Regions from separate parts of the Desulfosporosinus sp. FKA genome, predicted to be linked through region 1. Evidence: riboswitches for the same ligand, from Rfam matches in the RefSeq annotation. Region 1 holds a riboswitch; each other region holds the start of a gene.
The links. Region 1 has a riboswitch for cyclic di-GMP ahead of B5771_RS17510 (methyl-accepting chemotaxis protein). Riboswitches for the same ligand answer to the same signal wherever they lie in the genome.

Region 1 (10,731 bases):
AAAAACCTGAAAATTCTGATTGTAGATAGCGGTCGAACAATAGAAAAAAGAAAATGTCCAGCTCGAACGACAGGTGTTTGTGCAGGGTGTAACCCTTGTGCCATCACGAGAGGATGGTCCGGGGCCGGAGCGTTCAGCGATGGGAAATTGTCCCTAAGTCCTGCTGTGGGCGGCCGTTTGACAGAATATATGAAGGATGATCAAGCACAGGCCCTTATAGACTACGCAGACTCAATTTACCGACAATTTGGGGCTCAGGAAACTGTTTATGGTTTAGATACTCGCCGGGTTGAGGAGATTCAGTATGATGCATCCCGCCATAATATTCAGTTAATCCATTGTCCTGTACGTCATTTAGGAACGGAGTTAGCCTATGAAGTTTTAAAGGGCATGTATCAACATTTAATGACTGAGACGAATACTGCCTTTTGGGAACTTGCTGAAGTCAAGGATATCCTGGCTGATCCTGTCGGAGCCCAAGGAGCAATCATACAGCGTCGTGATCAAGCTGAGCTTGATGAAGTAAGGGCTAGATATGTTGTTGCAGCTCCCGGCCGTGGGGGGGCAAATTGGCTTGCGGCACAAACGGTTCGCTTAGGAGTTATTACCGAAAATAATGAGGTCGATATCGGAGTTCGTGTGGAAGTTCCCAATTCTGTTATGGATCATTTAACTAAAGAACTATATGAAGCTAAGCTGGTTTATTATTCAGACACCTATGATCTTAAAACCCGGAGCTTTTGTGTTAATCCCGGAGGAGTAGTATCCGAAGAACACTATGACGGAGGAATTGCTGTTGTAAACGGTCATAGTTACGCTGATGCGGCAAAAAAGACCAAAAACACCAATTTCGCCTTGTTAGTTTCCACTCATTTTACCGAACCCTTTAACCAGCCAATCGAATATGGACGGTATATTGCCAGATTAGCCAATATGTTGACAGGCGGGGGTGTCATGGTTCAGCGCTTAGGCGATCTTCTGCAAGGGAGAAGGACAACAGACAGTCGCCTTCGTAAGTCGACGACAGTTCCTACACTGGTGTCTGCAGTACCGGGAGATCTCAGTTATGTGTTTCCTGAGCGTTATCTTACGTCGTTAACAGAAACACTTAAGGCTTTTGATAAAATTGCTCCGGGAATGTATTCTAAGAACACCTTGCTCTATGGAGTTGAGGTAAAGTTCTATTCTTCAAAGGTAAAAGTAAAAAACAATTTTGAAACGGCCATTCCTCATTTGTATACGATTGGAGACGGAGCGGGAATTACACGTGGACTAATGCAGGCTTCCGCGACGGGAATTGTTGTAGCACGGGATATTGTATCTAAAGAATAAAATTATAGTTACAGGATTAGGACTACAGATGGGGTTAACCCATCTGTAGTTTCGCTGAGTAATCGGAACTCATGAGAATAGGCACGTCTGTCTAGCGTAAATGATAAGAAAGCTTATTACTCGGTAGTTAATGGACTAACGAAGAGTAATGGATTGGGGGCGCAAAGAAATTGCTGGATCGATACACACACCCCGAAATGGGAAAACTATGGAGAGACGGTTACGAATATGAGCGCTGGCTGGAAGTAGAACTTGCAGTTGCAGAAGTTATGACTGAACGGGGAGAAATTCCTCTTGAGGCGATGGAAGATATCAGACGTTCGGCGAAAGTAAATTCTCAGAGAGTTTTAGAAATCGAAGCTATAGTTAGGCACGATCTTATAGCCTTTTTACAAGCCGTTGTCGAGGAAATCGGAGAATCAGGAAAATACTTGCACCTCGGTTTAACCTCATCAGATGTGAAGGATACTGCCTTAAGTCTGGTCCTGCGAGATTCAGGGAAACTGCTCAAGAAGGACCTTCATGGTTTGAGAGACGCTTTGTCTCAAAGAGCTTTGGAAAGCAAATATACGGTCATGGTGGGTCGGACCCATGGGATTCACGCTGAACCTTTGACGTTTGGTTTAAAACTTGCCTTATGGATTGCCGAACTGGATCGTCAGGAGGAACGCTTGGATCAAGCAATATCATCGGTGAGCGTGGGCAAAATATCTGGGGCAGTCGGAACTTATGCAAATGTTTCCCCGGAAGTCGAAGGTGCAGTGTGTAAGCATTTAGGCCTAACGAGTGCTTTAGTCAGTAACCAGATATTACAGCGGGATCGGCATGCTCATTTTATGACTACCCTTGCCCTAATTGGCGGTTCATTGGAAAAGATAGCAACCGAAATTCGCAATCTGCAGCGAACAGATATCCTTGAGGTGCAGGAACCCTTTGCCGAGGGGCAGAAAGGCTCTTCAGCGATGCCTCATAAGCGCAATCCGATTGTCTGCGAACAGGTGAGCGGAATGGCAAGACTATTGAGGGGCAATGCCTTAGCGTCTATGGAGAACATAGCTCTCTGGCATGAAAGGGATATGACCCATAGTTCGGTGGAAAGAATAATTTTGCCGGACAGCTGCCTGCTCCTAGACCATATGCTCAGGCAAATGACCCGCATTATCTCCGGCTTGAAAATTCAAGAAGAACAGATGAAGCGAAATCTGCAGAAAACCTATGGCTTAACGTCGTCACAGCGCATTCTTTTGGCGTTAGTGGAACATGGATGTATGCGGGAAGAAGCTTATGCCTGGGTTCAGCAGGATGCGTTTCAAGCCTGGGATCAAGGAAAGGATTTTATCGAGGTTGTTGCTAAAGATACGCGAATAGGCAATTATTTAACGGAAAAGGATTTGCGCAGTCTTTTTGATTTGGGCTATCATCTCCAACATGTTGATGATATTTTTAAACGGTTGGGTTTAGAGTAGAATGTTTTGATCTGGGAACTTTAGTTAAAAGGGATGTTAGATTGAAAGACGGGGGGAATTATTGATGGCTGGAGTTATATTAATTGGATCTCAATGGGGAGACGAAGGAAAAGGTAAGATCACAGATTTCCTGGCGGAAAAGGCGAATATGGTTGTTAGATACCAGGGCGGCAATAACGCAGGACACACCGTTGTTGCTGATGGAGAGGAATTTAAGCTGCACCTTATCCCCTCCGGAATCCTCTATCAAGATAAGACTTGTGTTATTGGCAATGGCGTAGTCATTGATCCTAAAGTTTTATTGGAAGAACTTAGTTATTTAGAAAAGCGAGGAATTAAAACCGGGAAGCTCCTAATTAGCAGCAATGCTCACGTAATTATGCCTTACCACCTGGTATTAGACGGCCTGGAAGAAGAGGCCCGCGGGGACCATAAAATTGGAACAACGAAACGAGGAATCGGTCCTGCTTATATGGATAAGGCCTCACGAGTCGGAATCCGGGTGATTGATCTTCTTGACAAAGAAGAGTTTGCTGAGAAATTACGTCGAAATTTAGAAGAAAAGAATAATCTTTTTGTTAAAGTTTATGGTAAGGCAGCCATGAAATTTGAAGATATCTATGACACTTACTTAGGATATGCTGAGCAGCTTCGCCCGATGGTCACAGATAGTTCATTAGCCATAGACGAATGCCTCAAAGGTGGGGAAAAAGTGCTTTTTGAAGGTGCTCAAGGTACTTTACTGGACATAGATCATGGAACATATCCCTTTGTAACCTCATCCAATCCGATCGCCGGGGGAGCCTGTGTCGGCGCAGGAGTTGGGCCAACGCGCATTGATCATGTTGTTGGGGTTGTTAAAGCCTATACCACACGTGTTGGGGAAGGCCCCTTCCCTACAGAACTTCTCGATGAGATAGGAGAAGAAATGCGGGCTAATGGACACGAATTCGGAACGACAACTGGCCGTCCCCGCCGTTGCGGCTGGTTTGATGCTTTGATTGCTCGCTATGCAGCACGTGTCAGCGGGATTTCAGATTTTGCAGTCACAAAACTTGATGTTCTTACAGGATTAAAAACCCTAAAAATTTGTGTTGGCTATCGGGTCAATGATGAAGTTATCTACGAATTTCCTCAAAGTCAAAAGATCTTTAAACTATGTCAACCAGTGTATGAAGAACTGCCGGGATGGCAGGAAGATCTGACCCAGGTTCGCCGCTTTGAAGACCTGCCTCAAGCCGCCCAACACTACATTAAGCGGATTGAAGAATTAACAGGTGTTACGGCAACGTTAATTGCGGTTGGCCCAGGCCGGGAACAAACTATTGTACGGGGATCAATATTTTAAATAATAAGAGTTTGTTGTAAAAAATTGAATCTTGACACATTTGCAACTTTCCTGTAAGATTTAGACCGGTAAGAGCCATTAGCTCAGTCGGTAGAGCACCTGACTTTTAATCAGGGTGTCCCGCGTTCGAGTCGCGGATGGCTCACCATCCTTCTTTGGAAACCCATGGGGTGTTTTGAACGAAAAGGCGGGTTAACTGGATTAGCATAGTGAAACCTGGATTTACATAATGAAACATAGAGATCATTTGAAAAAGGCAAACCCAGTGAGAACTGGGGACGCAAAGCTACGGGTCTTCCATATAAGGATGATGGCCGAGTTACCAAATAAGACTCAGTCGCTGTCCCCTGCGGACGGCGATTTTGTTTTAAGTAAATCAATCTATTTCAGAAGGGAAGGGTATCAAGGTTGAAAAAAATTAAATATCGGATTCTACTGCTCTTATTGATCACTACCTTAATTATGGCTTTAATTCTCGGTGGGTATAATATTTATACTACTATTACATCAGAACAAGCTAATATAGCTCAATATCAAACAACGTTGTATGAACAATTCGACAGACAAATCAAGTTGGAAGTTCAAACTGCTTATAGTCTAGTTCAAAATGTTTATAATCGTCAGCAAAAAGGAGAATTGACACCTGAGCAAGCCAAAACCATGGCGGCTGATTTAGTTAGGAACCTTCGCTATGACCAAGAAAATTATTTCTGGATTGATACAACAGAAGGGGTCAATGTTGTCCTGCTTGGCAGAACTGCCAATGAAGGCAAATCACGTCTTAATGCTCAAGACTCTCATGGTAAATATTACGTTAAAGATTTTATTTCTAATGGATTGAAACCCGACGGCGGTTATACAGACTATACGTTCGCTAAACCGAATCAGACGGTACTTCTGCCCAAAAGAAGCTATACACTGCTTTTTAAGCCCTATAACTGGGTTATTGGGACAGGCAACTGGGTTGATGATATGGATAAGCTTGTGGCAGTTAAACAGCAACAGGTTCTGAAGGCTGGACAGAAAAGTGTTATCTATACCATTTTGTCTCTGATCTTAGCATTTGGAGTTGCTTTAGTCTTGGGAACGCTTCTGAGTAATAAACTTTCGAAACAGATCAGGGACGTGGCGGATACCGCCGCAGAAATTGCCAAAGGGAATTTAAATATTAATAAACTAGAGATAGACACAGATGATGAACTAGGCCAATTAGGAAAAGCCTTTAATACTATGACAGATAACCTAAGACAGCTGGTTCAGCAAGTATCATCCTCGGCAGCACAGGTTGCTGCCTCATCAGAAGAACTTAGTGCGGGAGCTGATCAATCTGCTCAAGCATCCAGCCAAGTAGCTTCTTCCATCATGGAAGTTGCCAAAGGGGCCGAAAAACAGCTGAATGCTATGAATGAATCATCTGCTATTGTTGAGGAGATGTCAGCTGGGATTCAGCAAATGGTGGAAAATGCTAAGGTTGTCGTACAGTCTTCTGAAAAAACGGCCCTTTCTGCTTCAGAAGGCAGCGCGGCCATTGATAAAACGATTCAGCAAATGGCGACCATTGATCAAACTGTAACCGGTTCGGCAGAAGTGGTTATGACATTAGGAGAACGGTCCAAAGAGATTGGTCAAATCGTTGATACTATATCAGGGATTGCCGAACAAACGAATTTGCTTGCCCTGAATGCGGCCATTGAGGCAGCTCGTGCCGGGGATCAGGGCAGAGGTTTTGCTGTGGTAGCTGATGAGGTTCGTAAACTGGCTGAACAATCCCAAGTGGCATCACAACAGATTGCTTCATTAATCCATGAAATTCAGCAGGATACTCAGAAGGCTGTCTTATCAATTAATGAAGGAACACATCAGGTAAAACTGGGCACTGAGGTAGCTGAAACTGCGGGATCAGCCTTTAGCCAGATTTCCTCCTTAATTGTAGCCGTTTCGAAACAAGTCGAAGAAATTTCCGAAGAGATCCAACAAATGGCCTTGGGTAACGAACGAATAGTCGCCTCGGTTTCAGAAGTCTTTGAGACAAGCCGGAGTATTACGGATCAAACTCAGACCGTATCTGCAGCCACAGAGGAACAAACCGCCTCCGTTCAGGAAATCGCTTCCTCCAGTAAAGTTCTGTCTTCTATGGCTGATGAATTGCAAGCAGCTTTAAATAAGTTTAGTGTTTAACCTCCTTTTCTAAGAGTACTTGACACACGGCGAGCTTTCCTGTAAAATTCATATCTGTGAGCTAGGTTTTGAGAAGAGGCCCGTTGGTCAAGCGGTCTAAGACATCGCCCTTTCACGGCGGCTACACGGGTTCGAATCCCGTACGGGTCACCATAAAATGCCTCGGTAGCTCAGTCGGTAGAGCAGAGGACTGAAAATCCTCGTGTCGGCGGTTCGATTCCGTCCTGAGGCACCATTTACTGTTTATTATGACAATCTTATAAACGATATCACAAAAATGAGAGTTCTAATTCTTTCCTTTGGGAAAGAATTAGAACTCTTTTTATTTACTCGCTGAAGCCCCGATGGTCAGCCTTAGCTGAACGAGTTCACTGCTCGTTCTTATGGTGCGCAGTCAGGAAGATTTATAATTTAAAAATAATAAAGCCACTGCTTTATGCAGTGACTAATAAGCAATATGGAGCGGACGACGAGATTCGAACTCGCGATCCTCGGCTTGGGAAGCCAATGCTCTACCGCTGAGCCACGTCCGCTTAATAGATTACCAATTTGCGTTTGAACAATATATACTAGTTCATCCGACAAAGAAAATTATAAGCGTTATGATTAAATATGTCAACTTATTGTGAAAGAGAGTATCCGCGGCAGCGGATGAACAAATTAATGGGGGTTAAGTTTGACATCTTAAGACAAACCGTATAGAATTCATTATTAACTATCGAAATATAATAGAAATAATATTCGGGGTGATTTTAGTGGGTAAACTTCTTTCGCGAGTATTTGGTACTAAAAATGATAATCAAGATAGCAATCAAGATAGCAATCATGGTAAAAAAGATTCAGCAAAAATTAAAATACCATATACAAAAGAATTTCCCTATCTTCCGTCATATCACTGGGTACAAGCCTTTGAGTTCACTCCGGCGACCTCTGAGGAACCTTTGGCTAAGGCAAAATATCTTGTTCATAAATCAAAGGATACTGTAGTCTATGAGGCTTATAAAGCTATTTTAGTTGAAGATGGATGGACTATTATCGAGGAAACTAAAGTTATAAATTTTGTCGCTCAAAAAGACAACCATATTGCAAATATTTCCTTTTCTATTTCCGAAGAAAATGTTTTATTGACGATTTTGGCAAACTAAAACTAAAAGATAATATATACCGGGGGGGTGTCGTAAACTATTTTTTAAGTAGTAAATGACGCTCCCCATTTCTTTCGTTCCATGAATCACAACGCAGCGCTTTTAGCGTAAATTACGATGGAAGGATTAACAAAAAAAGGACATAGAATTGTGTCGATACTTGTGATATTATGGGCAATAAAAACAAGTTTTATAAAACGCATGACCAAACACCTACGCTTTAGTCATAATTAACAGAATAGTAGGAAAGTTAGGAGCTAAAACTATGCCAACAAGAAGGGATTTCTTGAAATGTTTGGCGGGGTTAGGAGTTGGAACATTACTATCTTGGAATGTTATGCTGCCGAAAGCAGCAATTTCAAAATCATTAGGAACTGAAGAATGGACTGATAATCAAAACACCAAATTATCGTTTGTTGTCGTCAGTGATATACACATTGGCCGCATGAACGCTATAAATCATTTCTCTGCCTTACTTGAGGATAATTTTAATTCCAAACCAGATGCAATGGTTGTTGTTGGTGATCTGGGGGATGGTGTACCATGGGATTATCGGCTGCTAAGCAGCGAACTCTCCAGGCATAAACTGGAAATTAATTACCCGATCTATTGGACAATTGGCAACCATGAATTTTACGGAAGTTTTTATCGAAATGGCCACTGGTCACCGAGAACATTTCCTAATAGAGAAACTGATGCTCAGGCGATCAATCGGTTTCTAACCTTTGCCAAGAGGGATAAAGTTTATGGAGATACTTGGATTAAAGACTATCATTTTATTTTTTTAGGAACTGAAAGATCCCGTATGAGTAATAGAAGATACATGGATTCGGCATATTTATCAGATGCTCAGCTAGATTGGCTCGAGAATACACTTAAGCTTGATCGAACACCTAATAAACCTGTTTTTGTCTTTCTCCATCAACCAATTCCCTATGCAACATTAGGAGGATTTCAGCGCGGTTATGTCTTACAGTGGCAAAGGCTGAACGATATTTTAGCGCAATACCCGGGGGTGATTCTATTTAATGGGCATACTCATTATAAAATTGACTATAATACTATGGTTAGTGAAGCAAATTATGCAATTGTCAACAGTTCATCCCTGGCCTATCCGATTGACAGAAACAGGCGACATATTTTAAAATCTGCTCCAGGCTTAGTTGTAGAGGTATATGCTGAAAAGGTAGTCATTAAAGGCAGAGAATATTTAAAGCCTGATTGGATAGAAGGAGCAGAAATTACTGTTGCTGAAAATACCACCCCCCCAAAGATCGTTTGATAAAGAATGACCAATGGACAGAAATTCAAGTCTCTTTGGAAGATGTACATGTTTCTTAGCCCCGGGGACGATTTCTTGACAAATATAAACGCATATTAGATAATTTACTAACTAATGAGATCGTTGAGATTAGGTGGTAAAAGGTGAAACTTGATAAAAATGAGGCTATTGTGGCGGAATTAGAGCGGACTATGGCCCAATTTAGGAGGTTTGGTGGTCAGATTAAATCTTCACATGCCATAAGACCTAGTGAATTCACATTGCTTCATACAATAATTCAGTGTACGGAACGTGATCCCAAAGGAATCAAAGTTTCAGACTTAAGTTTCCAATTGCAAATAACACCTGCTGGGGTTACTCATATTATTAATACCTTAGAAGAACGAGGATACATGGAACGCCTTGCTGACCCAACGGATCGGCGTGTTGTACTGGTAAGAGCTACGGAAAAAGGTAAAGAAATAGTTCAAGCAATGAGAATAGAACACTTTGATTTTTTAAAGGGTTTAACAAATTATCTTGGAGAGCATGACAGTAAGGAATTAATCCGCATTCTATCGGCAGCATTGAGCTATCTTAAAAATCGAGGATAATAATAGCGCTTGCTTTTTTAAACACAATATACTAAAATATACCAGTAAAGGAATTAACTAGGAAGTTAGTTGATTTTTTTTACGGTTTTATTGAAAAAAAGAGGTGCGATTGTCAAAATGGATGCCTTGATATCCTTAATTGAAGATGCTCGTAGAAAGCTAAATGATTCTGCTAAAAGTAAGAGCCTGACTGATCCGGAAATTGTTAATATGAGTCAATGTTTGGATAGGCTGCTCAATGAGTATTATTTAATGAAAGAATTAGGCAGTTTGGCTTCGTAGGACTCCCACTTCTATAAGTGGGAGTGGGTCCCTCGTACTCTGCTTCGGCGGGAGTAGAGTACAGCACCCCTTTCGCCAGAAGTTTTGCCTTTTCTCTTATCCATATGATATAATCAAAAATGGATTATTACCAATGATTCGAGAGGAGGGTGTTTGAATGGCAAAACACATTCAGACGGTTGTGAAAGCAAACCTAAGTGCTACGGTTAAAACTGGAGGTTGTGGAAATTGTCAAACCTCTTGCCAATCAGCATGCAAGACGTCTTGCACGGTTGGTAACCAAGTTTGTGTTAAATAATGTAGCTCTGAATTTGTACATGATCTCAGAACCCAATCCATTCCGGGCTGGGTTCTGTTCTATTTTTAACGATCTACTAAGAAGTGAGAGAGAGGACACCAATGCTGAATTTTAAGGAACTAGAAGGCTATAATTTTCAAAAGAATGTTCATTGCTTCCAACAGGGAGATTTATTGATCGGTTACGATGTTAATTCAGGTTCAATTCATCTGCTGGATGAGGAAACCTTTACGATTTTAAAAACTTTGGAGAGCCTGAACTCAACGGAGGGGCATCTTTCTCAGGAAGCTTTGGCAAGAGAGCTTAGATTAGCCGGGAACCTTTCCAATAACGAAACGGTCTCCGAAATTTTAGCAGAACTAGAAGAGCTTCGTCAGGAAGGGACATTGTTCTCCAGAGAACCGGAAAAGATTGCAGCGGTTTATCCTGAGAAACCCATTGTCAAAGCAATTTGCCTCCATGTTGCTCATGACTGTAACTTACGCTGTGAGTACTGCTTCGCCGGAACCGGGGCTTTTGGGGGCAGCAGAACCTTAATGGATTTGGAGACCGGTAAACGGGGAATCGACTTTGTTTTAGCAGCTTCAAGACATAGAAATCATTGTGAAGTGGATTTCTTCGGAGGAGAACCGCTGATAAATTTCGGTGTGGTCAAAGCCTTAGTCGACTATGGGAAAAAAGCAGCACGAGCTCAAAACAAAACCATTAAATTTACGTTAACGACCAATGGTGTCTTATTAAATGAAGAGGTTCAGAATTTCCTGGAGGAAGAGGAAATCAGTGTGGTGCTGAGTCTTGACGGACGAC
Region 2 (10,731 bases), on a different contig from region 1:
ACTGATCAGCAAAGCCAAGAAGTGACAACCACAACAAATGAAGCGGCATCTACAACTAATGAAGTAACACCTACAACTAATGAAGTAACACCTACAACTAATGGAGCGGCATCCGTAACAAATAGTATTGAAGACGATTCCTTAAACGAAACAGAAGCGAGCAGCTTAACTGACGAAGAACAGACTGCCTTAGATTCGCTTAATCAGACTTTTGGAGTAAACGGAACTGCCTCCGGAACCGCAGATACGGCACCCCTATTAAATACTTCACCGAAGGTACACGCTGAGCAAAAACAAGGGGAACACAATGAAAGAGCCGGCGGGGGAGAAAAACACCAGCATTCCAATAGAGCGGGAAAAGGACATAAAAACTGAATAAACATTCCCAATATCGGAAGGAATATATAATAGAGAGTCTGTCATCGAGAAGAATGATCGGCTCTCTATTTCAGTTGTTCACGAAATCGAATACGTACACTAATACTTTTAATTTGATATTCACAAAATCCTAACAAGTTTTTCAGCAAACATTCAGCGTACGTTCAGCGTACATTCCGAAATCAACGGTATACTTGGATAAAGTACAAAATACAAAATTGATTTCAAGGAGTGTTTAACTATGAAATTCAACAAAACGACCAAAATTGCTCTTGCTTCAGCCGTCATTACATTGTTATCCTCTTCTGCAGCTTTTGCAGGAACTATGAATCAATCATCAGCTCAAACGAAAATACCACAAATGTCTCACTCAAGAGGTTTTGACGGAGGATTGAAAAGTCGATTAGACAGCTTAGTATCTTCTGGAACCTTAACCTCTGCCCAAGAAACGGCTATTAACGATGCTCTAAAAGCATCCATGCCTCAACGTGTCAATCCATTCGATAGTCTGGTAAGCGCAGGAACCATTACGCAAGCCCAAGAAACGGCAATCGAAAATGCTATGCAAACAGCTCGAAAAAGCGGTACCAAAACAGATATGAAAACCGTTCTTGACAGCCTTGTTAGTGCAGGGACCATTACCGCTGACCAAGAAACTGCAATTACGAACGCTATGCCTCAACCTAATGATCAAGGCCTCAAGGGAAAAGAACATAAAAACCCAATCGACAGCTTAGTCACTGCAGGTACCATTACACAAGCCCAGGAAACGGCAATCGAAAATGCTATGCAAACAGCTCGAAAAAGCGGCACCAAAACAGATATGAAAACCGTTCTTGACAGTCTCGTTAGTGCAGGAACCATTACCGCTGACCAAGAAACTGCAATTACGAACGCTATGCCTCAACCTAATGATCAAGGCCTCAAGGAAAAAGAACATAAAAACCCAATCGATAGCTTAGTCACTGCAGGTACCATTACCCAAGCTCAAGAAACGGCAATTGAAAATGCTATGCAAACAGCTCGAAAAAGCGGCACCAAAACAGATATGAAAACCGTTCTTGACAGTCTCGTTAGTGCAGGAACCATTACCGCTGACCAAGAAACTGCAATTACGAACGCTATGCCTCAACCTAAAGAGAACACCGGCTTAAAAACAGCTTTAGATAAATTAGTTACAGCCGGAACGATTACTCAAGCTCAAGAAGATGCTATCTTAACAAAATAAGACTACAAACGGCAAAAGCGTTGGAAATGAGTTGTTCCAACGCTTTTGCCATTTTCTATTCTCACTATAAAGTGAACTCGTTCAGCCAAAGCTGAACATCGGGGCTTCAGATACAATAATGTCCAGTGGACATTATTGCCGAGCCGCCCTTTCCAATAGGAATACTGATAAACATGATTATCCAAATGAGCATTTAGATTCAAAGTTAAATAACATTGGCGTTGAACGACAGTAAGTGAAAAAAGCCTTCCTAGGTGTTAACCCTAGAAAGGCTTCGGTCGATTAGATAATTACCAATTGTTTCTCGTGCGTGGTTGATAACAGTCACGGCAATATACTGGTTTATCACCCGTCGGTTGGAAAGGCACTGTCGTTTCTTTTCCACAATTAGCACAGATTGCAGGAAACATTTCTCTTTGAGGGCGAGAGTATCCACTATTGTTTCTGCCTTGTGCCTTTCTGGCAGAACGGCATTTTGGGCACCGACCGGGTTCATTAGCGAATCCCTTTTCGGCGTAGAATTCTTGCTCGGAAGCGGTGAAAGTAAACTCACTACCACAATCCTTACATGTTAAAATTTTGTCTTCAAGCATTAAAAAAACCTCCAAATCAAATTACCCGCGCTACATGGGAAGTATTTATTGCTTCCTATAGCTTTAGGCAACAGAGGAAGGTTTTCGTAAATCCGCAAATATTAACGAGCTTATTAAGTATAACTGTAATGAAGAAATAAGTCAAATACTTAATAAACTATTTCTTAAATATATATTTCCTAAATATGGATACTATGAGCATTAAAACAAGAATTCAGGCATAAGCAAAACGTTCTCTAAAACCGTACTTGAGATTATCACTAGGAGTTCAACACTTCATCCAATAAACGAACTGCTTGTTCCTCTTTAAGGCCCTTAACCTCCATTATCTCACTGACAAAAACATGACGTGCATTATTCAACATGTTTACGTCATCTGCTCCAAGTTTATTTATTTGACTCTTACGTGTTAAATCACGGATAATTTCCGCACCTTTATAAATGTCACCACTTTTAAATTTCTTTTTATTAATATCTTTGCACCATCGTTGATTTTCAAGAATAATCGGGTCAGTATTTCCAAGGTTAAAATCACTGAGTACATTTTCCAATATCTCATGGTTAACCATCTGACGCATACCCATATCAACAGCTTTGTCCATTGGAACCATAACATGCAATTTCTCCTGAGGAATGTTCAAAATGTAGCAGAGTTTTCTTTCCCCTAAGATCTCTTTTTCTTCAACTGCTTCTACAACACAAGCCCCATGAACTGGATATATAATCTTGTCACCAACGTTAAATATCATACCGTCTACCTCCAGACTAACACCCTAAGTATATCACAAAACTAGGAAAATTAAAAATAATATTTTACCATATTATATTTATTTGTGTCAATAATTTATTGAAGAAGAAATCGGCTCAATCTCATAACAATTATTAATGGCAAAACTGGCGTCATTAAAAAACGAAAAATCCTCCCTTTAGCCGTCAAAATCCAAACGGTTAAAAGGAGAATTTACTTTTAAATTGTGTCATTTGCTCATTTTAGATTCAAACTCAAATACAAGCATACAATTTAAAAAGGCCATCAATATGGTGGGAACAAAGAAATTAGTAGCTGCGATGAGGGCCTAAGGGCCTTCACTTATGTTTTTGGGTTTGTTTATTTACATCATTGGGTTTGGAACGATGAACATTAACATCTGTTTTTACAGGTTGGCGATGAGCATTAATTGCACTGTCCACCTTATTTAGTAAAGCACGCCATTGTTTTTCAGACATCTTAATATTATTTTCACGATCATTTTTCAAATCTTCATTAACCTTTTCTCCAACTTTTTCTTTCCAATTTAATATCTCATTTTTAAATACTTCAGCCATATTTATGCCTGTATCACTGTTATTTTTGCACTCACCTTTTTTTGATGATGCATCAGTATAATAGTATTTATTAAGTCCTGTTATTTCCATAGCAATTTTCCTCCTTACATTATTAATGCCAACGGAAACAATTTATTATCTAATTCAAATCGTTCCCGAAACAGGAATTAATTGAGTCCTTTCTTATGTTATTATCGGCAAATATTTAGCAAATGTTTACATATCACGAAATTCTTCCTTGCGGCAACACTTGATGTTGCTTTAATCACCCTTCATCTTAGCAATTTACGTGATGAATATTATTGTTCCCAACATGATTCTGTTAAGTTACTTATTATTATTTTTTCGACGCTTTTCGACATATCATTAGGTTTTATTGTGTTATGCTTTAAAGAATATCCTTTCTGAACAACTTCACTAATGCAAAGGCAAACTTAGTGAAAACTAAGGACGCAGAGTCATGTGTCTTCCAATGGAATTCAAAACCGTTGGTATTCCTATCAAAGATGAACATGGTTTAGTGGCTGGAACAATTGTCGTTGGACGACCCTCTATGAAGCGCGACATCACAACAATGTCTGAAAATGTAGCATCTGCTATTAACCAAATTTCATTATCGATTAATGAAGTTTTGGTTGGTGTTACAGATATATCAAATGCTAATCAAGAAATTTCTACTATAGTTGCTAATTTAAATGACCAGGCTAAGAATACGGACGGAATTTTAAGTTTTATTAACAATATTGCTCAACAAACAAATTTGCTAGGATTAAACGCACAAATCGAGGCGTCTAGGGCTGGAGATTTGGGTCGAGGCTTCGGAGTCGTAGCTCAAGAAATTAGAAAGTTGTCCGAATCCAGTAAGGAGTCAATCAAAAACATTAACTTAGCGATAAAAACCACCCAAAAACTCTCTGCCAATATTAAACAAAAAGTTGAAGGCACAAATGTGGTATTTAACCAGCAAGCTTCTTCCATACAGGAAATATCTGCAACAATTGAAGAATTAAATGCAATAGCCCATAAATTAGAAACAATTGCTAACGAGTTATAGCACGGGTCCAAGAAGCTTAGAGGTGGGGGCTTCTTAGGACATACCAGCTAACGCCAGTAAAACACCTTAATCCATCGGTAACAAAATTAATACTTCTCAGTAATTACGCCAAATGAAGACGCCTTTATATGAGGATTCTCAATTAGTGGTTTTAATTGCTCCTTTGTACCATAAGCTATAGCTCCCAAAATAGGAACTTTCGAGGGGTCGGTATAACCTTTAGAATTAAGATTATTAAAGATGTTCAAGAATTTTTGGTTTTTGCTGATTTTTAAATTATAAAGGAAATTGTTGTAATCCGAGTCAAAGGTATTAATACTAATAGGTGGTGTTTTATCAACACCTAAAGTTTCGAACTCACTAATAAATGTGGCTTTACCATCGCATTCTTTAGCCTCTTTCTCATAGCGAACCATATCATCCTTCGTAAAAGTGTCCACCCAGTACCAACTAATATTAGCATTGGGGAGAATATGGGATAATTCGGAAAAAGTGTAGGGCTTATCAAAAGATAATCCAACCTCAATCAATTTATCGCTTCCGATTTGGCTCAACTCTGCCAAATCATTTTTATATTCTTTATACGTAATTTGGGGCAGAAAAAATAACATTTTATTGTAACCAAATTCCCAACAATTCAAAGGCCATTCGCCAGCAACTTGACCTCCTCCTTGCCCCCTTGTCATGATAAATTGAGGCAGAAGTCCAAAAGGTTGTACCCGTTCTTCTAAGACTACAATTTTATTCCCCACAGTTCGGCTTATAGTGTAATTACTTCTCCCCCCCAAGAAACCGAGAGTATCAGCTGAATTACTAATGTAGCCGTTCGGTACAGTCAGTTCAATGTAGGCACTCAAAGACTCAAATGTTTTATTACTCATGTTAATAGTCAATGCAGTATTACCTAATGTAATGAGCACAAATACCAAGCACGCTATAAGTATAGAAATTAAAACAGTTCGTATAGTAGATTTTCGTTTGCCTTTTTTTATAGCTCTATTTAATTTATCCTCATCGAAAATTTGGTCTAATTCATCGCTATTCATTTTATCTTCCATACTTATCACCCCATACACTTTTAAATTCTGTTCTTGCCCTTAGTAAATAGGTCTTAACTGTTTGTTCAGAAAGTCCTAATATCTTTGCAATCTCTTTGCAACTCAACTCCATTTCATATTTCAATACCAATAATTCCCTATAACTTTCTTTTAATCTATTAAGGCAATCATAAATTTCAAATATCTTTTCTTTCGCCAAAAGAATATCTTCAGTCTCATACTCACATGATAATCTTTCTAAAAAATGACTCCAATCAATTAATAACTCCTCTCTAACAGAAGCTTTTTTCAGGTAATTTCGGAAGTTATTTAAAGCAACTTTAAAAATCCACGAAGGAAGCCTTTCTGGTTCTATGTCATCAAAGTGTTCAATTGCCTTTACAAAGCTATCGTGAACAATTTCTTCTGCAACATCTCTACGGCAACCGTGCTTTAGCAAGTACCTATATATAATTAAAGCATGTTTGTTATATAAATTAGTAAGGACATCTTTTCTCATTCAATAAATCCTTCCAGAAAGTTCTTCTCTTATTAAGACAATTGACTTCATAAAAAGTATACAGTTTTGGTAAAATTTTAAAAGAGTTTATGACTCTGAAGTTAGTTATAAAATACAGCTATCGTTTTTCGAAATGTGTTAATTATAATCATTGATTGTTGTTTCTGAACATTTTTTAATTCGTCTAGACACAAAAAATCCTCCTTTTAGCCGTCTAAATCCAAACGGTTAAAAGGAGGATTCTACTTTTAAATTGGTGCGGGAGACAGGACTTGAACCTGCACGGTTGCCCGCTGGAACCTAAATCCAGTGCGTCTGCCAGTTCCGCCACTCCCGCATGTTGAAACCACGTAGCAAAAAATATAATACCATATATCTTACAAAAAGGCAAGGGATAGACTACAACTCGCCCAAGCCATAAACTCACAACAAAGTCACTATAAACTACCATAACTTGTAACCTGGGTTTACCTATCACACTGTTACCCCATGCTCCGTAATAACCAAAAATATTCAGATAGTAAAATGATCAGATCAATTCCTATCAAAAACAGCAAATTCTTCAGCCAATTCTCCGGATAGTTCCAGTAATATAAAACGATATTGATTACGACGAGGAGAGCCGAACTAATACCCCAACGCCAATACAAGCTTGAGTCTTTGGTAAAAAGATGAATAAACCAAATGATGGGCAAAAAAAGAAAGACACCCAAAAAGGTAATCATATTGTAGCCAATTTGACGACGCAGATCATCGGGGGTAGGTTTAGCTTTGCCCAAAATCTTCTCTCCTTATCTGCTCTGATTATTACTTGAATATCAGTATACCATAATTTTGACACTCCCACGGCTGAAGCGGGTGGAATACCTTCCAGAAAGGCCTTGTATTCGATAAACGAAGCAATGTATCGCTGACTATAGAAACTCCCGCACACTACTGAAGTGTACGGGAGTACTTTTTTAACTATTGTTCCCCTGCCATCTCAGGGGATTCAGCTACCCCATCTCTAATCTCTTTGATGGTCTTCTCTGCCTTGACTTTTACTTTTCGGCCCATTTCCATGCTCTGAATTTGGCGATCCTTTTACGGAAGGATGAACAAAATTGGAACCGGTCTTAGGGCCGGACATCATGGCTCCTTGAGTCATCGGAGTATGCCGAGCAGGTGTAACTTGCTGGGTCCCGGAATTATCCTCATCCTGGTCTTGATCATCGAGGTTAAGCTTTACATTTTGCTTCAAGGACTTCTTAAAGTTTTCTAAAGCGGCTTTAGCATCCTTTTCTAATTGCTTAGTATTATTTGTTACCGGTTGAGTATTTGTTGGATTCGAGTTTGCTGTCACTGAGCCGGAATCAGTCACAGATCCTGACGTTGATGCAGAAGTACCGGAAGGAACCGTCGTACTCGAATTCGTACTCGAAGAAGTACTTGAAGTCGTACCCGCGGTGGAATCCGTCCCTTCAGCAGGCAATTTAGTTACAGCCTTTTCCATAGTTTTAACAATATTCAAGGCTAATCTTTGTGCGGCTTGAGGGGGAAGCTTATCCAACAAACTGCTTAACACCTCAATATTGTTTGAATTCACATTTGCGAGAGCTATGGTGAGAGCTTTAGCCGTTTGACTGTTTGGATCTTTTGCTTGGTTAATAAAATTTTCAGCTTGACTGATCTTGTCTGAGTATTGAGACAGACAGGCTTCAGCTGCCTGAGAATTTCCTTGCTGCATAAGTTTCTTAGCTTCGGCTAGATTTGCTAAAGCATGGTGCTCATTAATAGAAGCCTTATTAACGGGATCGGAGGTCAACATAAGCTGAATTTTGCCTAATAAATCTGTGAACCAATTTTCGGCTGTGACGGTATTGCCATTACCATCAACAACAGTCGCCGGAGATACCGTTACAGGCACTGTCGGGTCTAAGGGAGGCACAACTGTATTTGAATCTGAATTTGTATTTGCAGCTGTAGCTGTAGTTGTAGCCGTAGTTGCAGTTGCATTGGTTGCCGAAGCGGCAGAGGAAACAGTATCAGCGAGTGTCAGAGCGGAACCAACAGGCAGGGTAAGTAAGGTAAATGTTGCGGCGATAGCTATTTTTCTTTTCATGTGCTGCATTTTGTTCATAACTTATCATAGTCCCCTTTTTTGTGCTTTAGTACGTACTATTATTTCTTACGTATATAAAGGACGTTTTAAGGGGGGCACGAAAATTATTTTTACCCAATCGTAAGATAGGCCGTTGCAAAATGCATAAGCGCTCAGCGAAGCTTTTACTAAGGAGTATGCCAAAACCCCCTAAAATACCGTTTTCCTTTTATTAAGAAAATAACTCGTTCCCCAGAATAGTGCCAGGGCAGCAAATCCCAAAACCAGCCAAATCCAGGTTGCCCGCGCAATTCCCAAAAAAACAAGAGCCGTACCGATATAATACGGAATCATGGAAACCGCAGCGGTCCAGAGATAAGTCCATAACTGCATCGAGGGCATGGCGCCTGCTATATAATTAACAGCAAAGGCAGGGATAGGAAGCAGCCGGGCCACTAGTAAACCGAGAGACCCTTTGCCTTTGACCCAATTATCAACTGTGTTGAAACGTTCCGGCGAAATAAGTTTTTTCATCAGGGTTTGACCATAATATCGCACAAGAATAAAAATAACCAAGGAGCTGAATGTCGAACCGATCCAGGCAAAGAATACCCCCTCATACACTCCAAAGACTTTCAAAAACATAATAACCAGCCCTTCTGAGGGTATGGGCGTCATGCAGATTGCTGTCATCAGTAAAATTGCAAAAGCAACTCCCCAAATGCCCCAGGCCTGAATAACGTCAGAGATCCGGTTCTGACGATCATAGTAGAAAAAGGCCACTAACAAGACAATAAAAACAACAGTAATCAGAGCGGTTAAGCCATACTTTCCCAGCTTGTTTTGATCTCCCATCGTTAGACTCTCAGTCCTCCTCTTTTGGCCCCCTTGCGATTGGATAAAACCTAATTCTCGTTTAGTAATCTTCCCAAATCCTGCTATGTTATGTCTGATAATCCCTTGCCCTTTTTGAGCACCTATAGCCCTGATTCCTTAAATTTACGCTCCATTAGTTCCGTAAGCCTGTGAAAGGGCTTTTTTAAAATCCCCAGGCAGAGAAATACAAGGCTGAAGATAAGCAGAGCAGCTGCATAGTTGATTACTTTGCCCCATAATGGACCTGCTATCGCTTCCCGAAATCCTCCGATAGCATAAGTAAAAGGCCAGAGAGGCTGCAGGATTCCAAAGATTCTCGGGTTTGTTTGAATAGGATAAATTCCTCCGGAGCCGGCAATCTGAAAAACCATCATGACCACGACAATCGCCTTACCAACATTGCCGAAGATCGAGACTAAGGTAAAGATGATGCTGGTGAAGCAAATCCCCGAAAGCAAAGCGAAGCCGACCATTAGGGGCATATTTGCCGGAATGACTCCTAAGATGAATTTGTCGCCTAACGTTACGATAATCGCCTGTACAAGGGAAATGGCCATAAATAAAAGCATTTTGCCATAATGTCTTTGGATCAGCGTCAATGTTCTTTTCTCATTATCTCCATAAGCAGTATGTTCAACACTCAATAAAGACGAGGACAGCAGGCCTCCCACCCAAATAGCTAAAACAGTATAAAAAGGAGTTAAGCCCTCCCCAAACGTCTTCATGTTGTAAATATCAACCTCTTTGACATCAATAGGCGAAGAGAGAAAACTGGCAGCCTGGCCAGGATTCATTTTCATCAAATTAATCATCGTATTAAGGTTATTTTCGTTTAAGTCCTTGAGTTTAACCTGTAATTGATTTAATTCGTTCTGAAGATTTGCGAGTTGATTGTTTAAATCACTAGCCTCTTGTCTGGATATCTCACTGCCCGCTATACCATAATTGGCTAAAGCATTTAACTGAGGCACAATCACCTTTGTAGATTCCAGGATCGTATTAATATTATCCAAGCCGCTTGTAAAATTATCCGAGAGATTGTTAAAAACCTTTAGCCCCGCAGAATAAAAACTATTAGTTATTGGTACAAGGTTATTGGCAATTTCTTGATTTAGAGCAGAAACTTGATCAAGAGCCGAAGTTAGAGACGCTTGGGAAGCGCCGTTGTTAAGAAGTGTTTTGAGTGCGCTTACTTTTATTTCTTCATCGCTGACTAATCCCTGCAAATCCTTAAGCATGCTTATCAATTGGCTTATTGAGCTGTTGGGATAACTTTTATTGATAGATTCTAAGCTGTTAATATCGGCATCGATTAAATTATTGGCCGAATGAAGAGGACTTGAGAGTTCATTGATAATATTTATCAGATTACCGGAGTCTGAAGTCGAGATCATTTGCTTCAAGGTCGACAACAAGAGCTGATTTTGCTGATTAATGGCTTCCAGCTGAATCAAATCGTTATTCATCTCTGCAGCCGTGTTGTTAATCGCTTGCTTTGTAGAAAGCACCAGAGATTTATTGGCTTCGGCAGCACTTTGTAAATTGTTAATTTGGGCCGTAATTTGAGGCAGATTTGTTTTAACAGTTTTTAAATAGCCTTGTAAAGCTTCAGAGTTAGTATTTGCCTTATTGATGAATC
Region 3 (10,731 bases), on a different contig from region 1:
CATGATGAATGTGGTAATTAAATGAGGAGACCTGATTATTTGAAGGAGGATAAACATGGAGAATATTCAAAACCTATTAATCATAGTTAACAGTGGCATCGACAAGCCATACAATCAGTATGCTTCTTATGTTGTAGCTTTTATGTCCAAGCATATAGCCAAGATTGAAAATGTCACGTTATATTATGGACCTTATGGAGTTAACATGTCTAAAAAGGGCATGCTCGCATCCCTTAAATTAACAGATGATCTTAAAGAATTAATCGCGAGTCAGCTGGATGGTGTAGCTAAGGATGCACTTCCAGATAATCTTGAATTAATGGCTCGTTTCGTTAAGGATAAATTAGGAATAAATATTGTTTCCTGTGCTACATTTAATGTTATCGATGGTATTTCTCAAAATCTTGAAGACACATCCCAAATGGAAGACTTCATTATGCCGGTTAAACTGCCACTGGCAGCCCAGGCATTAATCGGTGCTGATAAAATATTATACTTTTAGTTTCAAGTGCGTGGATAAACAAAGTAGCGATGACTTTTTACGATAAATTCTGCGACATTTTTGCACAGCGCAACCGGCCTAGTTTATAAACTATTTATAAGCTAGGCTTATTTTTGTTTTAAATAAGAGGAATTTAACAATCGGAGAAGAAGTTCTATTGAATCGAAAAAAATTATTATGGTAACTTCACTATCATTTGATATTGTTACTTAAATTTTAATTAGAGGAGGACGTTACCTTGACATCATTTCTAGAGCGTTTGAGCCAATATCTTTTTCGTCATTCCAGAATTATCCGCTGGTGGTTTAACCTTACTCTTTCCCATAAGCTTATTCTTGCCTTTTTAATCAGTGCATTAATCAACCTTTCAAGCGGTGGTTTTGCTTATTACTTAGCGTTACAGGGAGGTGAATTGGTAACTCATATTGAAACTTTATTAATCTTTTCAACCCTCGCCAGTCTATTAATATTTCTTTACGGACTTTATATCTCTTTTCTAACTTCGAGACCCCTAAGACATGCCGTCGATTTTGCCGATACACTGGCTAAAGGTGATCTGACACCAACTTTAAGTAGTCTTACGAAAACAGACGAAATAGGGAAACTATGCCAGTCACTTGGTACAATGCTTGAAAATTTTCGCTCATTAGTTGAAAATATTTCCTATGGAGTAAAAACGTTCCAGGAATCATCTCAAACTTTGGGAGAACGTGTAGAAGTAACCGCCAGTGCTGCAAAGCAAATATCTCAATGTATCGATGAGTTAGCCCAAGGATCACAAAACCAAAGTCAGGATAATAATCTTCAGGCTATTCTTTCTACGATCGAGAAGATGTCTGCCGGAATTGAACAAATTGACCAAAGTGTATCTCTTGCGGATCAAGCTTCCACTCAGGCGCTGACCTTAGCCAATGAAGGAGATCAAGCGATTACCGAAACAAACGTCCAAATGCTCCACATTCATCATACTGTTGATGAGACTGGTACCATTATTTCCGAACTCGGTGAAAAATCCAGCTCAATTCAAACAATTGTCGCAACCATTAAGGCCATATCGGACCAAACTAACTTACTGTCCTTAAATGCAGCTATTGAAGCCGCACGAGCAGGGGAACATGGTCGTGGTTTCAGTGTTGTAGCCGATGAAGTCCGCAAACTGGCGGAGCAATCAAACCAATCCAGTGTTCAAATTGAACAGATCATACTGGATATTAAACATAACGTTGACAGGGCTATTGCCAGCATGACAGCAGAAAAAGACGTTGTTCGTAATGGAGTCAAAATAATTGAAGAAGCTCAAAAAACATTTAATAAGATTATGGAAACGACGCAGATAGTCAATCGTCAAGTTAAGGAAGTAGCTCAATTCGCCCGAAATATTGCTGATAATTCGCATGATATCTTTTCCAAAATAGAACAGGTTGGTGCCATTATTAAAGAGACTACCCTTAAAACAGATGAAGTGGCTTCGAGCAGTTTAGAACAAATGAAAGCAATGATGGAAATCAATACTTTGACTGAAGAGCTTCAAGCAGCCTCTCGGTCACTGCAAGAATCAACAGAAAAGTTTAAATTAGAATAGTAGTGCAAATGCCTTTGGCTATTTGCACTCAACAACGTCTTGGTAACGACACACTTTTTTGCACATAGGGCATACAACATTCTTCGAATTCTTGGGTTTCCCCCTATAATTGAACGAAACGGTGATTGTTGTCATTCTACGAGATATAGAAGCCCATTTGTTCGATTTACTAACCTGTCCACAGTTAGGACACAAAAAATACGGAATCTCTAAATTATCCGTCAAATCATTACAACCTTCCTTCAAATGCGTTGCCTATATTCATCTTACAAGTAAGGGGTTTTCAATACGGGTTTATAATCTAGAGTATTCAGTTAAGATTTCTGCGTTACTAAATTTTTTGATTAAATTGCTTAAACATTAAAAGCCGTCCCACAGCAGGGCGGCTTTTAGTTCTCTCATATCTTGTCTTTAGCTTAGTAATTTCTTGTGCAAATGTCGAAATAACTCGAAAATTACATGTTGGAAAACTTAAAATTTTAAAGTATTATTAACAAAAGTGTAATTATATGAGATATTGTTATTCACAATGATATCAGGAGAGCGAAGTTTAGTAATTAAAAACATCGGTTGTTTTCTAAAGAAAGAGGTGTTATGGATGAGCAAGCGGTTCACATCTGAATGCTTAAGTAAATTTACTGAACTCTTTGATCTCAATGAAATACAAAAGCTACAAGATTTGTTTTCTGCTGCTACAGGTGTGGCATCTATCATCACTGAGCCCGATGGGACTTCTATAACAGCGCCAAGTGGTTTTTGTGATTTGTGTAAAGAAATAAGGAACACTGAAAAAGGTCTATATAACTGCCAAAAATCAGATTCGGTTATCGGGAGTCCCAGAGAAGACGGACCTAATATTCAGCGATGTTTAAGTGCCGGACTACTTGATGGCGGAGCAAGCATTGTTGTTAATGGAGTACATATTGCTGACTGGCTGATTGGACAAGTTCTCGAAGAAGATTCTGAAAATACTGACTTGATTAAATATGCAGATGACCTTAATATTGACCGGGATATATATCGAAATAAATTAGCTAAAGTCAAACGCATGTCTAAGCAGCAATTCGAAAACATCTGTGATTACCTTTATCTAAATGCACAATTGCTCTCCCAGTATGCGGTGAAAAATATTTCATTGGTTCAAGAGATTAATAGCAAGATCAAGAATGAAGTAACGATTAAGAATCTTAATATTGAACTTGAAGTCGAGATCAAGAAAAGAACTGATGAATTAATTATGACAAACAAAATGCTCGAAGAGTCTAATGCAGAGTTAGAAGAAATTAATGCGATACTTGAAGAAGAAATTATCAAACGTCAAAAAGCAGAAGATGATCTCAACAAATTAAATGAAGAATTAGAGGCGAAAGTAGCGGAGCGTACCCATCAACTCCAAGAATTAAATGCTATTTTGGAAGAAGAAATAGCAGAAAAGATACTTGCCGAAGACAAGTTAAAAAAAGAGAGAATTTTCACAGATGCTTTATTTGACAGTGCGCCTGGTATGATTTATTTGTACGATGATAATAGCAAGTTAGTGAGATGGAATAAGAAACACGAGGAGCTAACTGGGTATTCTTATCGCGAATTAAATAACAGACATATAATGGATTGGTATCAGAACGATTTGGAAAGTCAAACCGCGGTCATAAAAGGTATAGAAATGGTAAACAAAGAGGGCTATGGAGATGCTGAGGCAAATTTGCAAAAAAAGGACGGCACTACAATACCCATGTACTTAACAGCTAGTTTGGTGAGCATTGATGACCGACAGTATTTTGCTGGAATAGGGATTGACATGACTGAGAGAAACCAATTATTAGAAAGACTAAAAAAATATGAGATTCTGGCTGAAAAGGCACACGATGCAATATGGTTCCTTGATATGGAAGGAAATATTCTTGAAGCCAATAACACTGCGATGAGAATATATGGTTATACACAAGAAGAATTTTCATCCTTAAATGTTTCTGATTTGAGACATTTTTACAACCCTTCAGCTATTATAGCTCAAATGGAAGCAGCTGATAAAGATGGTATTACTTTGGAAACTGTTCATTATCGCAAGGATGGCACGCCATTAGATGTCGAAGTAAGCACACAAGGAGCTTATTTAGGATCTGAACGGGTTCTTCTCAGTATTATAAGGGATATCTCTGATCGAAAGAAGCGAGACAATGAAAATCAGTATTTAAGTTATCATGATGTATTAACAGGTCTTTATAACAGACGATTCTACGAAGAGGAGATAAAGCGGCTAGATACAAAAAGAAACCTCCCAATTTCTATTATCATGGGAGATGTTAATGGTTTAAAGCTCGTAAACGATGCCTTTGGCCATGATAAAGGAGACGAGCTTTTACAGAAAGCTGTAATAGCCATTCAAAACGCTTGTCGAACTGGTGATATAATTGCTCGATGGGGGGGCGATGAATTTGTAATTCTTTTACCTAAGGCTAATAAAAACGAAGCAGAAAACATTGTCAATAGAATAAAAAAACATTGTCGGTCTTTGAGTGTTAACTCAATACAAGTCAGCATTTCATTTGGGTGGGAAACTAAGAAGAGTGCCGCAGAAGATATATTAAAGGTTCTGAAAAGTGCTGAGGATTCAATGTATAAAGTTAAAATTGTTGAAAACGAAGGTACGAGGAATAATCTGATTAACACTGTCATTAACACCTTACACGAAAAAAACCCAAGGGAAGAACAACATTCCAAAAGAGTTAGTGAATTATGCCAGTATATAGGGAGAGCGATGGGTCTATCTGAAATTGAAATAAGAAGACTGAGGGTTGCCGGTCTGCTTCATGATATAGGAAAAATTGCTATCGAAGAAGGCATACTTAACAAACCGGGGAAGCTAACTGAAGCTGAGTTGGAACAGATAAAGAGCCATCCCGCTATCGGCTATAGGATAATAAGTACATCATATGAAATGTTAGAGTTGGCAGATTATATATTGGCACATCATGAACGATGGGATGGGAACGGTTATCCTAAAGGGTTAAAAGGAGAATCAATACCGAGGATTTCAAGAGTTATTGCTCTGGCTGATAGTTATGATGCTATGATAAGTACTCGCCCCTACAGAGATGCCCTCACTAAGGAACAGGCTTTATATGAAATTCAAACAAATTCCGGAAAACAGTTTGATCCTGACATCGCCCAAGTTTTTTTGAAAAGTTTGCAAAAAGGTTTGAATTTCTAGAAAGTTATGGAATAGGTATTTCGAGACCATCATTATCAATTTTCATTACACGCTTCATCGAATGATAACGTGGAGCGCGTTTGCAATTGTGATCTTAGAAAGAGTTTGAACGCAACAAAAGTAATTTTTACATATGTGACCTTTTGCGACAAATTTCATGACATTTTTACGATATAATACACGTGGTTATACAGCAAGTTTCTTATAATGACAAGGAATTTATGAAGCATGCATCGTAATTGGGCGCTTGATACATGTGGAAAAAGTAGCGCAACCGGCCTAGTTTATAAATTATTTATAAACTAGGTTTTTTTGATTTTTGAATTATAAGTAACTTAGCGAAATTTAACAGTAGTGAGTTAGTGGGTTGTTGTATTTGTGTAAATTATCCAGAGAATATGGAGGTCGTTAACAATGAAACTTAATTCATATCTAGAAATTGCCAGCGAATTACAGGATCTCTATGATGCGGAAACAGCTATAACACTGTTAGATACAAAAAATGTGATTGCCGTTTATCCTGGGCCGCATTTAGATTTGAATCTAAAAGTAGGGGATCAAGTACCTAAAAATACTGTAACTGATGAAGCGCTCCATTCAGGTACTCATATTGTGAAACGTATCCCAAAAGAAGTTTTAGGCATACCGTATGTTGGCATAGCCCATCCAATACAAGAAAATGGAGATACCGTTGGTTGTATTACAGTAAGTATATCAACCGAGCATTATGATAAATTACTAGAGGCAGGTCGGGAAATTCTTACAGCTGCAGAGGAAATATCTGTAGTCTCAGAAAGCCTTACTGCCACTTCAGAAGATCTTGATGTAACAACTAAAGCTATGATTGATGAAATTGACAAAGTCACTCGAGAAGTTGAGCATACGAACAAGGTAACAGAAAAAATAAGCAAAATTTCAGTCCAAAGTAATATTCTTGGTATCAATTCATCGATCGAAGCGGCTCGTGCCGGAGAATATGGTAGAGGTTTTACTGTGGTTGCAAATGAGATAAGAAAGCTTGCCGAAACTACGAGAAATTCAACTTTCGAAATAGAATCTGATCTAAGTGGAGTTCAAACATCTGTTAATAATCTAGTTAAATCAGTTAAGCAACTAGGTAAAATGACTGAATCTCAAGCCAGTGCAGCTTCAGAACTTTCGAATGCCTTATTGCAAATTACACAAATGGCTGAAAAACTAGTAATGATGGGTAATGTCTAACCTTAACTACAGTCCTGTATTTATCCAGTTTTCAGACCCCCACTTCTTGTTCACTTGCTTTTTATCAAATTTAAAGAAGACTGTCCTATCAAAAAGAACAGTCTTCTTAGGCGAATTGAATGTTATTGAAGTGCAAGCGTTACGTGGGGTAACATACCGGGGAAAACGTAGGCCTGAAGTAAAATGATTATGCCGACAACAACCACAAATCCGAGAGAGTGTTTAAAGGTGAAACGGAACAAACTTGATTCTTTACCCACTTGATTGGTACCAGCTGCTGCAACGGCCAGAGATTGAGGCGAAATCATTTTACCCATAACACCTCCCGAACTGTTTGCGGAGACTGCCAGAACTGGGTTTAAGCCTAACTGCGAAGCAGTTGTCATTTGCAGTTTGCCAAACAAGGCGTTGGAAGATGTGTCCGAACCGGTTAAGAATACGCCCAACCATCCCAAGATAGGAGATAAGAACGGGAAGATTTTTCCGGTGGAAGCGAACAGTAAACCAAGTGTAAAGGACATTCCAGAGTAGTTTGCCAGATAAGCGATTCCTAATACGGAACCCATCATAATAATTGGATAGAGAAGTTGCTTGAATGTCGCTCCAAAAACCTTGATTGTCTTTGATGGCTTCAATCCGAGGATAAAGGAAGAAATGATAGCAGCTAAAAGAATAGCTGTTCCTGCGGCAGAGAAGAAATCCCATTCATAGTTCGCAGGATAAAGAGTAGGTTTGGGAACGATCGGTGCTGCTTTATAAATTAAGCCATCAAGACCAGGCCAATGTTTAATGTTGATAAACCATCTCAGGTCTTTAGCTACAAAATCTTTGAAAGCGGGTACTCCCCAAATACCAACAAAGATGGTTAAGATAATAAACGGTGTCCAAGCTTTTAAAATTTGAGCTCCAGTATATTTGACAGCGGTACCTGATTTAGTATCTTTTTCATGCGGGAAACGCCAAATAGTTTTTGGCTTCCAAACTTTGAGGAAAGCTGCTGTGCAAACAAGAGATACAAGAGAAGAGATGATGTCTGGAAGATAAGCTCCTAAATAATTAGAGGAGAAAAATTGTGTTATAGCAAATGAACCACCCGCTATAAGAACAGCTGGAAGCACTTCAACGGTTTTCTTCCATCCAGCCAACACAATGATAAGGTACATTGGAACTAAAATAGAAAGGAATGGTAATTGGCGTCCAACTGCTTGGGAAATAACATTGGCGCTTATTCCTGTAACTGAACCTGCGGCAATGATTGGGCTGCCAATGCCACCGAATGCAACAGGAGCAGTATCTGCGATTAAGCAGAGGCCGGCAGCATATAGAGGTTCAAACCCTAAACCTATAAGGATAGCTCCCGCAATAGCAACCGGTGCACCAAAACCTGCTGCACCTTCTAGGAAGGCACCAAAGGAAAAAGCAATTAACAAGGTTTGAAGTCGACGGTCATCCGAGAGTGATGCGATTGATGATTTTATGACATCGAATTGCCCAGCTTCAACGACCAAATTATAGAGAAATACAGCCGAAAAAACAATCCAGGCAATCGGAAAGAGGCCGTTGAAAACACCCAGGATGCTGGCGGAAATCGCCATTGAAACGGGCATTTTGTAAACGATAACAACATCTAGAATAGTTAATATAAGAGTGGTTACACCAGCAATGTGACCCGTCATTTTTTTAACGGCTAAAGCCCAAAATAGATAGAGGATAGGTACTGCAACAGCGAGTGAAGTAAAACCAATACTACCGGCTAATGCTGAATAATTCTGTGTCCAAGGCATCGAAAACCCCTTCCTTCTTATCAAGCTTGTCAAATGGTTAGTTAGAATATTAGTGCGATTGCGATTAGTTTCTCGTTCCGCCCCGAACATGGAGGCCTGTCACTTACTCCGGCATAAAATACCTTAGTTAAAGATTGGATCCCCCCCTTTAGAATTAAATTAAGAATTTAATGAAAAGAAATTATATATAAATTTTAACTGCTTTTGTGCAAATTATCAAAAAGTTTATTTTTTCACAAATATTCGACATGATACTTAAAGTATGATAGAATATACGACAATATTTGCAGAACGTTCCATACAGTGAAACGAAAAATGACTTGATCGCTCTTTCTTCATAATATAGAACAAGAACTGTTTAACCTGGATGTTCCATTTTCAAGAATCGATACGGCACGAAGAGTTACTACCCATCAGCGGCGATTACAACGATAACTACTATATGATATTTAAGATAATATTTAAGTAAACAAGAAGAAAATGAGGTGTGCTTAATGTTTAGAGAAATGAGAAGAAAGAAACAACTACTGTCCGAAGAAGAAACAAGTGAGATTATTAAGGCTCACTCGGCAGGTGTATTGTCTGTAACGGGTGATGACGGCTATCCGTATGCAATTCCGATTAGCTACGCTTATGTAGATGGTAATCTTTATTTCCACTGCGCAAAGGAAGGTCACAAGATCGATGCCATCAAGCGCAATGATAAGGTGTCCTTCTGCGTCATCGATAAGGATGAGGTCATTCAGGAAACCTTCACGACTCATTTTCGCAGTGTTGTCGCTTTTGGCAGAGCTAGGATTCTAAAGGAAGATATTGATAGGAGAGCTGCTCTTGAAAGTCTTGTCGGAAAGTATTCCCCGGACTATATGCAGGAAGGGCAGAAGGAAATCGAGAAAGACTGGAGTAGAGTTTGTGTGGTAGAGGTCAAGATCGAGCATATGACTGGCAAGGCCGCAAAAGAAATTGCAAAATACAAAGAGTGATAAGCTTGTCTGCTTCCAATTATTTTACTGATGCCGCCCTATACTGAAATGGGGCGGCATTTTTTCAGCAACGGAATCTATAGGTGATGTTTTCGGTTTACTCTTACGGAAGAATAGTATTTTAGCTTAAGGGGTAAAGCTAATTTATAAGAATGATCATTAATATTTTTTTACATCGAATTCAAAAATAGCGAGCCGGCGATTCCGAAAAATAAGTAAAAATAAGGGAGTTGAAAACTATGATTTATGACTTGATTATAATAGGTGCAGGCCCAGCAGGTATCAGCGCCTCTATTTATGCTGTTAGCAGAGGGCTGCAGACATTGGTTATAGAAAAAAACCAAGTGGGTGGAACTATCCGACAAGTCTCAAACGTTACCCATTATTCTGGGATTACAGAAAATGAAACTGGTAAGACCTTTGCGACGAGAATGTATAACCAAGCTATTAAAGCAGGGGTAGTTTTTAAATTCGAGGAAGTAACTGCTGTAAATTTTGAAGCGGAGATCAAAGAAATAGAAACAAATAAAAGTATTTACCAAACCAAATCAGTGATTATTGCCAACGGTACTACTCCTAGATCTCTTGGTATACCAGGGGAGCAAGAATTTATTGGTAAAGGAGTAGCTTATAATTTGTCAGATGATTTAAGTCTATATAAGGAAAAAGAAATTTTTGTTGTGGGTGGCTCGGATGGTGCTTTAAAAGAAGCATTGTTTCTGTCAACGTTGGCAAAACAAGTTAACCTCATCCATTTTGAGGAAAAATTAGGAGCTGTAGTAGAGTTTACATCAAAAGCAGAAAATAATTTGAATATGAAAATTCGTCTGCATTCCAGACTTACCAATATTAGAGGGAGTATGAGTATTGAAAAATTGGAGATTACAGATATAAATACTAATGAGACTGAAATCATAGAAGCTGCGAATAGTTATGTGTTTATCTATGCCGGGTCAACACCTAATTCACTAATGTATTCTACGGTTAATAAAGAGAATGGATATATTGTTGCAAATGAGAGCATGCAAACTAATATACCTGGTGTCTATGCTGTGGGCGATATATGCAAAAAGCAGGTGAGACAAATAGCTACAGCCGTTTCTGACGGAGCAATTGCCGGGATTCAAGTTGCGTCTTATTTGAGTGGAAAAGCATAATAGCATTTCTGGTTTTCACTTTTTTGCTGCACGTAAACTTACTAATATTTTGTGTATACCCGATATAAACATTAGGTATTGGTAAATAGTCGGCTCGTTACTTATAATTTTAAGTATCGTGTAAAATGTGTTGGGAGAAGTGAAACAATGAAATGCTAAATGGCTATCTGTTAATTATTTTAGCTGCTATAGGCTATGGTGCTTTACCCATATTCATAAAATGGGGGTTTAACATGGGTCTAACCATAGATGTCATGTTATTCTCGCGATTTTTCATAGCCAGCAGCTTAA

Region 2: it holds a riboswitch for cyclic di-GMP, as region 1 does, so the genes downstream of both, B5771_RS15420 (methyl-accepting chemotaxis protein) here and B5771_RS17510 (methyl-accepting chemotaxis protein) in region 1, are expected to answer to the same signal.
Region 3: it holds a riboswitch for cyclic di-GMP, as region 1 does, so the genes downstream of both, B5771_RS25045 (methyl-accepting chemotaxis protein) here and B5771_RS17510 (methyl-accepting chemotaxis protein) in region 1, are expected to answer to the same signal.

What each region holds. Positions count from the first base shown of each region.
Region 1 covers NZ_NAHZ01000032.1:117,429-128,159, forward strand. Annotated here, with positions in the region: gene B5771_RS17490 (FAD-dependent protein) at 1-1,332, shown strand, start outside; gene purB (adenylosuccinate lyase) at 1,503-2,798, shown strand; gene B5771_RS17500 (adenylosuccinate synthase) at 2,863-4,146, shown strand; tRNA gene B5771_RS17505 (tRNA-Lys) at 4,219-4,294, shown strand; cyclic di-GMP riboswitch class I at 4,392-4,473, shown strand; gene B5771_RS17510 (methyl-accepting chemotaxis protein) at 4,555-6,324, shown strand; tRNA gene B5771_RS17515 (tRNA-Glu) at 6,402-6,477, shown strand; tRNA gene B5771_RS17520 (tRNA-Phe) at 6,484-6,559, shown strand; tRNA gene B5771_RS17525 (tRNA-Gly) at 6,783-6,857, opposite strand; gene B5771_RS17530 (hypothetical protein) at 7,080-7,469, shown strand; gene B5771_RS17535 (metallophosphoesterase) at 7,735-8,751, shown strand; gene B5771_RS17540 (MarR family transcriptional regulator) at 8,895-9,344, shown strand; gene B5771_RS17545 (aspartyl-phosphate phosphatase Spo0E family protein) at 9,414-9,626, shown strand; gene scfA (six-cysteine ranthipeptide SCIFF) at 9,784-9,924, shown strand; gene scfB (thioether cross-link-forming SCIFF peptide maturase) at 10,026-10,731, shown strand, end outside.
Region 2 covers NZ_NAHZ01000031.1:61,974-72,704, reverse strand. Annotated here, with positions in the region: gene B5771_RS15445 (hypothetical protein) at 1-375, shown strand, start outside; gene B5771_RS15440 (hypothetical protein) at 620-1,606, shown strand; gene B5771_RS15435 (zinc-ribbon domain containing protein) at 1,897-2,199, opposite strand; gene B5771_RS15430 (CarD family transcriptional regulator) at 2,460-2,945, opposite strand; gene B5771_RS15425 (hypothetical protein) at 3,286-3,615, opposite strand; cyclic di-GMP riboswitch class I at 3,943-3,999, shown strand; gene B5771_RS15420 (methyl-accepting chemotaxis protein) at 3,986-4,579, shown strand; gene B5771_RS15415 (anti sigma factor C-terminal domain-containing protein) at 4,666-5,637, opposite strand; gene B5771_RS15410 (sigma-70 family RNA polymerase sigma factor) at 5,627-6,136, opposite strand; tRNA gene B5771_RS15405 (tRNA-Leu) at 6,391-6,473, opposite strand; gene B5771_RS15400 (hypothetical protein) at 6,619-6,915, opposite strand; gene B5771_RS15395 (DUF5667 domain-containing protein) at 7,143-8,255, opposite strand; gene B5771_RS15390 (VTT domain-containing protein) at 8,427-9,071, opposite strand; gene B5771_RS15385 (YhgE/Pip domain-containing protein) at 9,194-10,731, opposite strand, start outside.
Region 3 covers NZ_NAHZ01000018.1:55,189-65,919, forward strand. Annotated here, with positions in the region: gene B5771_RS05730 (NifB/NifX family molybdenum-iron cluster-binding protein) at 1-21, shown strand, start outside; gene B5771_RS05735 (hypothetical protein) at 56-502, shown strand; gene B5771_RS05740 (HAMP domain-containing methyl-accepting chemotaxis protein) at 741-2,084, shown strand; gene B5771_RS05745 (PocR ligand-binding domain-containing protein) at 2,683-5,295, shown strand; cyclic di-GMP riboswitch class II at 5,501-5,584, shown strand; gene B5771_RS25045 (methyl-accepting chemotaxis protein) at 5,710-6,516, shown strand; gene B5771_RS05755 (lactate permease LctP family transporter) at 6,639-8,300, opposite strand; gene B5771_RS05760 (pyridoxamine 5'-phosphate oxidase family protein) at 8,795-9,283, shown strand; gene B5771_RS05765 (FAD-dependent oxidoreductase) at 9,523-10,440, shown strand; gene B5771_RS05770 (DMT family transporter) at 10,593-10,731, shown strand, end outside.